DNA from 2 places in the Parabacteroides sp. CH2-D42-20 genome. Region 1 is predicted to be linked to the other one. Evidence: riboswitches for the same ligand, from Rfam matches in the RefSeq annotation. Region 1 holds a riboswitch; the other holds the start of a gene.

The links. A riboswitch is a leader RNA that binds a small molecule or an ion and turns the genes downstream of it on or off. The one in region 1 is predicted to bind cobalamin.
Region 2: it holds a riboswitch for cobalamin, as region 1 does, so the genes downstream of both, D7V92_RS00440 (TonB-dependent receptor) here and D7V92_RS15005 (sirohydrochlorin cobaltochelatase) in region 1, are expected to answer to the same signal.

Annotation. Positions count from the first base shown of each region.
Region 1 is NZ_RAYG01000024.1:62,318-66,720, forward strand. It holds gene aspT (aspartate-alanine antiporter) at 1-1,176, opposite strand, end outside; cobalamin riboswitch at 1,263-1,460, shown strand; gene D7V92_RS15005 (sirohydrochlorin cobaltochelatase) at 1,588-2,505, shown strand; gene D7V92_RS15010 (TonB-dependent siderophore receptor) at 2,653-4,403, shown strand, end outside.
Region 2 is NZ_RAYG01000001.1:119,643-124,045, reverse strand. It holds gene D7V92_RS00445 (anaerobic ribonucleoside triphosphate reductase) at 1-1,499, opposite strand, end outside; cobalamin riboswitch at 1,762-1,963, shown strand; gene D7V92_RS00440 (TonB-dependent receptor) at 2,012-4,195, shown strand; gene D7V92_RS00435 (sirohydrochlorin cobaltochelatase) at 4,229-4,403, shown strand, end outside.

The sequences.
Region 1 (4,403 bases):
AATCAAATCGGTCTGATTGGTTGGGCGATCGGGATATCCTAAAGTCGTAGCCGCTTTATTTACCTCTGATTTCATACCCACCAATTCCAACATATCACCGGAATCTATCACCGTAGCGGCCAAGACCGGGATATTGATACCCGCACGCCTTATGGACTTGACGCTAACACCGTGCATGAACGATTGATTGCGTAAATAGCAGATCTTTTTCCCCACGTATTCCTTATGGATCACTAGTACGGGTAACGTCTCTGCCGGAAAATCGAGCAATTCAATGTCATTGACCTCGTCGCCAATCCAGTTCTCCTCTCCGATCACGAATTCCCGGCGACCGCTTAGGACAACCTCATTTCCGGTATGTAAAACCAAATCCGGTTTAACATCGGTTAGTACATTATTAATACGGACACGCTCCACGAACAAATGCCGTCCTAATTGGTCCAGATATTCCTCCAACTGCTTTACGCTTTTACCCTCCTTGAACCATTCATTACTAATCTTATAGGCCCGGAAAGTTACCGGACGGGCGGCAGGCATAAAGCCCGGTTGCTCGCTCTCGTCGTTATTTCCCATTTTAGCCTCTAGCTCTTTACAGGCTTTTTTCACGTAGTCGAGTCCTCCTAAAAGACGTGGCCCGATATCACTCACCAACCATGCGGATCCTGCCGTACCGAAAATATAAGTTACCGCATAGGCCACGGGCATCACGTTGACCATAGCGCTTTTATCCGTATCGCTAATATTCATCTGTCCGATCGTATCTTCGGCAACTCCTAATACTGCCGACATCGTCTGGGAGCCCGCCAATAATCCTGCGGCCTCGCCTGCGTTATATCCCATAAGTTTCGCCAGTAAAAAAGGAGCGATCAAGCAAAACACACACATGACGGCGGCGAAAAGCATTTGAGGAAGACCTTCCTTTTTCAATCCCCGGAAGAACTGTGGCCCAACACTATATCCTACAGCGAAGAGGAACATCAAGAAAAAGACGGACTTTAACGGTCCGCTTATATCGATTTTTAATTGCCCGATCAATACACCGACCAATAATACGCTGGTAACCGTTCCCAGCGTGAACTTCTTTATCTTAAACTTGCCAATCCAGAAACCGAGAGCTAAGGTTATGAAAATAGCTAGCTCCGGATAATGTTGAAGTAAATTAGTTATCCATTCCATATCTATTTATTTGATGTTAAACAAAAAAGATGCTATTGAAACAGGGATTCTTTGAAAGATGTTGTTACTTTTCGGGATTATTTATATAAATTTGCGACCGCTTAGGTGATAGAGTTTGTCTACCGACAATTCTATAAAAGGGAATCCGGTTAGAATCCGGAACAGTGCCCGCTACTGTGAAGCTCTTGAAAAGGAAAGCGTTCTGCTATGCCACTGTCTTAAGAAAGATGGGAAGGTTGCTTTCCGAGCCAGTCAGGAAACCTGCCAAGCGAAGTAATGATTAATTCCTCCCGGGGTTAGGAGTAATTAAGAGGATAGAAATATCACCTATATCTAAAAGATGTTGGAGACGGAATAATACGTTGTCTCCGTGGGATTGATATGTAATCTAATTATTAATATATTCATATGATGAGGAAACACTTACTATCTTTCTTCCTGCTGGTCATCAGCCTAGTTTGTCGTGCGCACGATGGCGAGAATTTTGTAGCATCCGATTTATTCGCCTCTTTACAACCGGGCGATAAGGCCGCTTTATTGATGGTACATTTTGGAACAACCCATGATGATACCCGTGCCTTGACAATCGACGCGATCAATCAAAAAGCGAAAGAAGCTTTCAAAGATGTTGAGTTGCGTGAGGCATGGACTTCTCGCATTGTAATGCGCCGCTTAAAAGCTCGTGGCGTAGAGAAACTGAACCCGATCGAGGCCTTGGAAAAATTAAAGACTGATGGTTATACACATGTCTTGATCCAATCCACGAATATAATCGAAGGTATCGAGATGGAATCCTTACGTAAGGATGTTGCCACCATGAAATCTTCTTTCAAGGAGATTCGTATCGGTAATCCTTTATTGTATACACCGGAGGATTATGAGGCGGTAATCGCCGCTATCATAAAAAATGGGGCGAAAGAAGGCGCTACTTTATTGGTAGGCCATGGCACTTATACACCGGCGACGGCCCAATATGCTATGTTGGATTATATGTTGAAGGAGAAGGGATTCAAGGATTATTCCGTAGGAACCATCGAGGGCTATCCTACTTTTGATACGATGGTAGCCCAAGTAAAGGCCAATGGAACGAAGAAAGTCTTGTTGATGCCATTTATGTTTGTTGCCGGAGACCATGCGAAAAACGATATCGCCGGTGATTGGAAAGAGGAATTGGAAAAGAAAGGCTACGAGGTAAGCGTATTTATGGAAGGTCTGGGACAGAATCCGGATATCCAGAAGATCTTCATCGAACATGCCCGTTTCATGGCTAAACATAAGATGATCGATATCGTTGATAAGAAGAAAGCTTATGCGGTAGAGAAGGACTAAAAAAGTTCACTACACAATGTTTTTTATTCCTTTCGGAAGAAAAAGTAATTCCTTCCGAAAGAAACTAAATTTTCATTCGAAGGAAAATGGAATTTCTTTCGAAAGGGATTTCACATGCATACAATAAACAGTTATAATGCTAAATATATGAAAAGAGTTTTGACAATCTTACCGTTGACAGCCTTATGTATCAGTACGATGCAGGCGCAACACAAGAATGAGTACACGAATTTCGCCGATACGACATTCAATATTCAAGAAGTCGTAGCGACCGCCGCACGCAAGCCACGTCCACAAATCACGAAGTTGGACGTACCTATGAAATATCTTCCTATTTCAATTAATAGCATTACGGCGAGTAGTTTGGAGTTGCGAGGTATCCGTAATATCCAAGATGCGGTACGCTTTATGCCGGGCGTACGATTCCAGACATCTTATGGCGCATTTCAACAATTGTCGATCCGTGGTTTCGATCATTCTATCATGATGATAGACGGTATCCGCGATGAACGTTCGGCAATAAACAACTCTTATCCCGTACCCGATCTATCCTGTATCGAGTCTATTGAATTATTAAAGGGACCGGCTTCTGTACTTTACGGACATTCAGCCGTAGGTGGAACCTTGAATATCGTTCGTAAATCCCCGTCAGAGAAACAGAGCGTTAACGCCCGATTGGCCTATGGTAGTTACGAGAATAAAGAGGCGACGCTTGGCATGGGCGGTAAATTGGTCGGTCCGGTCAATTATTACGCCAATGTCAACTTTTCCGATCAAGAGGGCTGGCGTGATAATGGCAACCGTCGCTTTTCCGGTTATCTGGCATTGCAAGCTAAAATGACGGAACGTGACCTATTAGATGTTCGTGGAGGTTTTAACCGCGACTTCTATGGAACGGAGATTGGTCTTCCCGATTTAATGGCAAATGATGTATATAATGCGCAAACAGGACAGTTATATCTCCATAAAAATGATATGCTACCGGGACTTGACCGTGAGGCTCGCTACAATAACGAGTCCGACTTTATGAAGAATCACGCTTGGAACATATCAACGCAGTACACACATACTTTTTGGAACGGCGCAAAACTAACAGATCGCCTTTCTTACAATAACGACGATATCAACTATTTTGGGACGGAAGCCCTCGACTATCTCGAAAGTGATGATCCGATCTATGATCATTATTATATGAAAAATGGCCAGAAAAAATATATCTGTTTGGACAGTGTATATCTTTCTTTCCCGCTTCGCTTCTCCCATATAGCCAAGACGGTAGCCAATACGCTCGAGCTAAGCGGTAAATTCAGGACGGGTGAGATAAAGCATACGTATATGGGAGGTTACTCTTTCGTCGCCTTGAATCGTACCAGCTATTCGGGATATAATTTAGGAGATGATGTTCAGGGTCCCGGCCTTTATTCGCATGTATCTGTTTATGATCCGCATAGCATGGGATATATGACCAGTAAATTCTCGAAAGCAACGGTTACGCATCATTATTCCAACAGCCTTTATCTTCAAGATATGGTTGAGTTCAACGAGCAATGGAAGGTATTAGCCGCTCTACGTTACGACTTTTTCCGTTATATGTCCGCCAGCGCTACAACTCCTACCGGACGACGTGAGTATGAGGAACATTCAAGCTTCAATATGATAAAGAATAAGGCGTTGACTTATCGTTTCGGAGCGGTCTATCTGCCCCATCCGAATACATCCATTTATGCTTCTTTCGCTTCTTTCTTCAAACCGATCCGTACGTTCTATCAAGATAATGTCGTTTATGTAGGAGGTGATGGAAATCGTTTCGAGCCTGCTCGCAATGAGGAAGTATTTAAGCCGGAGAAAGGATACCAAGCCGAGGTGGGGCTTAAATATCAATTGAACAATATATTAAG
Region 2 (4,403 bases), on a different contig from region 1:
AAGGAAGACATTAACAACGGGAATTGCTTCGCGTAAGCGGTTTTCTGGAACTCCATACGCTCATGCAACTGACGAGCCGTAAGTTCCAGCATATGATCCAGTTTAGCGAAAAATAGGGCGATACGCTCTTCCTTATTCTCCACTTGCATGCACTCGATAGCCAATCGCACGATATTGATCGTCGAGAAGGATATATTACCTCGTCCGATAGAAGTCTTTGGTCCGAAACGATTCTCGAATACACGGGTACGGCATCCCATGGTCGCTACCTCGTGGATATAGCGCTGAGGATCGTCCGCTTTCCAATCCTCGCTTTGGTTGAAGGTCGCGTCGAGATTCAAGAAGTTCGGGAAGAAACGACGGGCGGTGACCTTGCAGGCCAATTGGTAAAGATCGTAGTTACGGTCTTCCGGCAGATAGCTTACGCCTCGTTTCTTTTTCCATATCTGGATCGGGAAGATAGCGGTCTCGCCGTTACCTACGCCTCTGTAAGTGCTTTTTAATAACTCCCGGATGATGCAACGACCTTCCGCCGAGGTGTCGGTCCCATAATTGATGGAGCTGAATACCACTTGGTTGCCTCCACGGGAATGGATCGTGTTCATATTATGGATAAAAGCCTCCATCGATTGGTGTACACGGCTTACCGTGCGGTTGATGGCATGTTGTATAATGCGTCTATCACCGCTTAATCCATCCAAGGTCTGTGTCTGGTAATCGTCGATAGGCTTATTATATAAGTGGGAGAAATCCTGTCCGTATAAATCCTCTAAGGTCTTTACTTCCTCGATAAAGCTATTACGTACGTAAGGTGCTAGGTAGAAATCGAACGCCGGTATCGCCTGTCCGCCATGCATCTCGTTTTGGGCGGTCTCTAGAGAGATACAGCCAAGGATGCTTGCGGTTTCGATTCGTTTAGCCGGACGTGATTCGCCATGACCGGCGGAGAACCCGTATTTCAGGATGCGATCCAACGGGTGTTGTACGCAGGTCAAGCTTTTAGTCGGATAATAATCTTTATCATGAATATGGAGGTAGTTGTTAGATACGGCTTCCTTGACCTCTTCGCTCAATAAATAGTCATCTACAAACGGCTTGGTGGTCTCGCTGGAGAATTTCATCATCATGCCGGCGGGTGTATCGGCGTTCATATTCGCGTTCTCACGGGTGATGTCGTTGGATTTGATATTGATAATCTCCAAGAACATATCCCGTGTTTTCGCCTTGCGGGCTACGCTTCGCTGATTTCGGTAAGCGATATATTTCTGCGCTACGTCCTTCCGGCTACTGGCCATCAATTCCAGTTCCACGGCATCTTGAATCGCCTCTACGGTCATTTGAGGTTCTCCCTTGAATGAGATATGATCTGTGATCTGGCGAATCAGTTGCATATCTTCTCCCTTGTCTGTATGCAACATGGCTTTACGGATAGCGGTTACTATCTTCTCCTCGTTGAAGCCAACGATACGCCCGTCCCGTTTAACAACTGTCTGTATCATGATGTCGATTAATTTGTGATTGATTATGCGTGCAAAGGTATCTTATTACACTATATGATTTTCTTTTTGGAAAACTTTTTGCTGATTAAATTATGTTAAGGTGTTAATTTGTAGTGCGTTGTGAAAAGTTTTGGAAAACTTTGTGTCTTGTATGATTGCTTTTGTTTTCCTTTTTGGCGATGTGGTGTGTTGTAAGCTTCTCTTTGTAAAGCTTTTAAAGAACATAAGCTGGGATATATTTTTGTTTATATAAAATAATTCATACTTTTGCCCCCGTTTTGGTGATGACGTAAAACCATCCGGTTTCGTCATAAAGAGGGAATCCGGTGTGAATCCGGAGCAGTGCCCGCTACTGTAAGCTTTTGTAAAGTAGAAAACATTTCTCATACCACTGTCTGTAAAAGACGGGAAGGTCGTTTTCTACGAGGTAAGTCAGGAAACCTGCCAAGCGTTTTTATTGCTGTTTTTCTCGGGGTCAGGAAAGCGGAAATATACATAATAACAAATCGTTTATGAAAAGAAAGTGTTTGTGCGCGGCTTTAGCTGTAAGTTGTGCGATAAACGTATCATTTGCGCAGGTACGTTTACAGGGTAAGGTCGTGGATGAAAGTAATGAACCAATTCCGGGCGCGAATATCCGCGTGTCGGAATCCTTGAATGGTACAACCACGGATGCTAGCGGAAAATTTGAGCTGAACCTTCCCGATGGTAGACATCGTATTCGTGTGACTTACCTTGGCTATGAGCAAGGCGTGTATCAAACGGATCACTCGGAAAAAGATGTCGTTATTAAGCTGAAAGAAAAGTATGTGAATATCGATCAAGTGGTGGTAACCGGTACCGGTTCGCATCGCCGCATGAGTAATTCCCCTATTCCCGTGAAAGTGCTTACGGGAAAAGACTTGAAAGAGGCGAGCGTAACCAATTTCCAAGATGCGATGACCAAGCTGAATCCGAGTATCGTATTTATGGAAAACGGACAGGGGGCTACGATGAATATGAACGGATTGACAGAGAAATACGTGGTTATCTTGGAAAACGGTAAGCGTTTGGCCGGCGATGATACCTATTCCCGTATCGATATGTCTAACGTAAAACGGGTAGAGATCTTGAACGGGGCCGCTTCCGCTTTGTATGGTAGCGACGCGATCGCCGGCGTTATCAATATCATCACGGATGATTCCCGCAATAAGGTGAACGTGACGAGCAATAGCCGTTATGGTAGCAAGAACCAATTCTTGCAGTCGGTCAACGCGGACGTGAATGTAGGGAAGTTCGGTTCATATACTTCTTATCAATATCAACGGGCCGATGGTTGGCAATTAAATCCCTATACGGAGAGTAAAGGCGAGTTGGTTCCTACCAATAAGCAAGCTTCCGAGGGATTTCACCGGAACGTGATCAACCAACGTTTCACGTACGACGTTACGGATCGTTTGTCTTTTTATGTGCGTGGTACTTTCTTCGGACGTTCCAGCGATCGTCCGATGCCGATGGATAAAGTGAATACGACCAACTATGATATGAGAAAAGAGACGTTCACTTATGGGGCGGGCGCTCAATACATGATTAATAAGAACTCTTATTTGAACGCTGATTATCTGTCGGACAATCATAGTACGTATAAGGATTTCTTTGATGGAAAGAAAAGCGGAGAGAGTGATATGACGAAACGGATTCATTACCATAACTTGAATGTCAAGGGAATCTTTCGTCTGGGCAAGTATAATAAGCTTTCGGCTGGTGCGGAGTTCATTAAAGAGTTACTGAGTAGCGAGACGGATAACATAGCGGGTAAAAGTATGTACACGACCGCGCTTTATGCGCAAGACGAGATCAATATCAATGAGCATTTCCAAGCGTACGCGGGTTTGCGCTATATTTACCATGAGAATTTTAAGAGTTATGCGACTCCTAACGTGGCTTTGCTGTATAAGGTAGGCGGTTTTAATTTCCGCGGATCGTATGCGGCTGGTTTCCGTACACCTGAATTGAAAGAGTTGTATACGGAATCGGAGAAGAAAGCGTCTGGAGCGACTCGCCTTACGATCGGTAATCCGGATCTGGACCCGGAGAAGAGCGACAATTTCACGTTGAGCGCAGAATATACGATGCGGTATTTTTCTTTGTCCGTGTCCGCTTTTATGAATAACGTACGTAGCATGATTAACTATAAGATATTGGATACGGCGGAACGGGATGCTTATAACACCGCCCATGGTACGGATTATGATGAGATACAGATGCGTGCGAATATCGATAAAGCGAAGATCAAAGGTATTAACGTGACCTTCAATAGTTATCTGGGAGCGGGCTTTACCTTGAATGGTGGCTATAGTTTCATGGATGGAAAGAACGTATACGAGGATGAACCTTTGGATAAGACCGTTAAGCATAGTGGTACGGTAGCGGCTATGTGGTCTCATACTTGGAATAAGTATAAGCTGAACGTGAATTTTAACGGACGTATCCAAGGGGAACGTTATTCTACTTCTTATGGATACGCACCGAAATATTCCTTGTGGAATCTCAATACGAGCCATACGTTTAGAGCCGGCGATTTCTTGTTGGAACCGGGAGTAGGTATCGAGAACCTTTTTGATTATGTAGATGATCGTCCCTTTAATTACAATTACGCTACATTGACCCCGGGCCGTACCTATTACGTCAGCCTTCTGGTCCGTTTCAAGCAGTAAACTGTCACATGTCAACTATTAACTAATATAATAATGTATAGGGGATTTTTACGATCCATGTTTGTTTGTTCACTCCTGCTCGGGCTCGCCTGTTCATTATGGGCGAAACCCGGGCGGGAGTTTTACGCTTCCGATATCCGGGAGAGCATGGAAAAGGGAGATAAGTTAGCGATCTTGATGGTACATTTCGGGAGTGCTTACCCGGAAG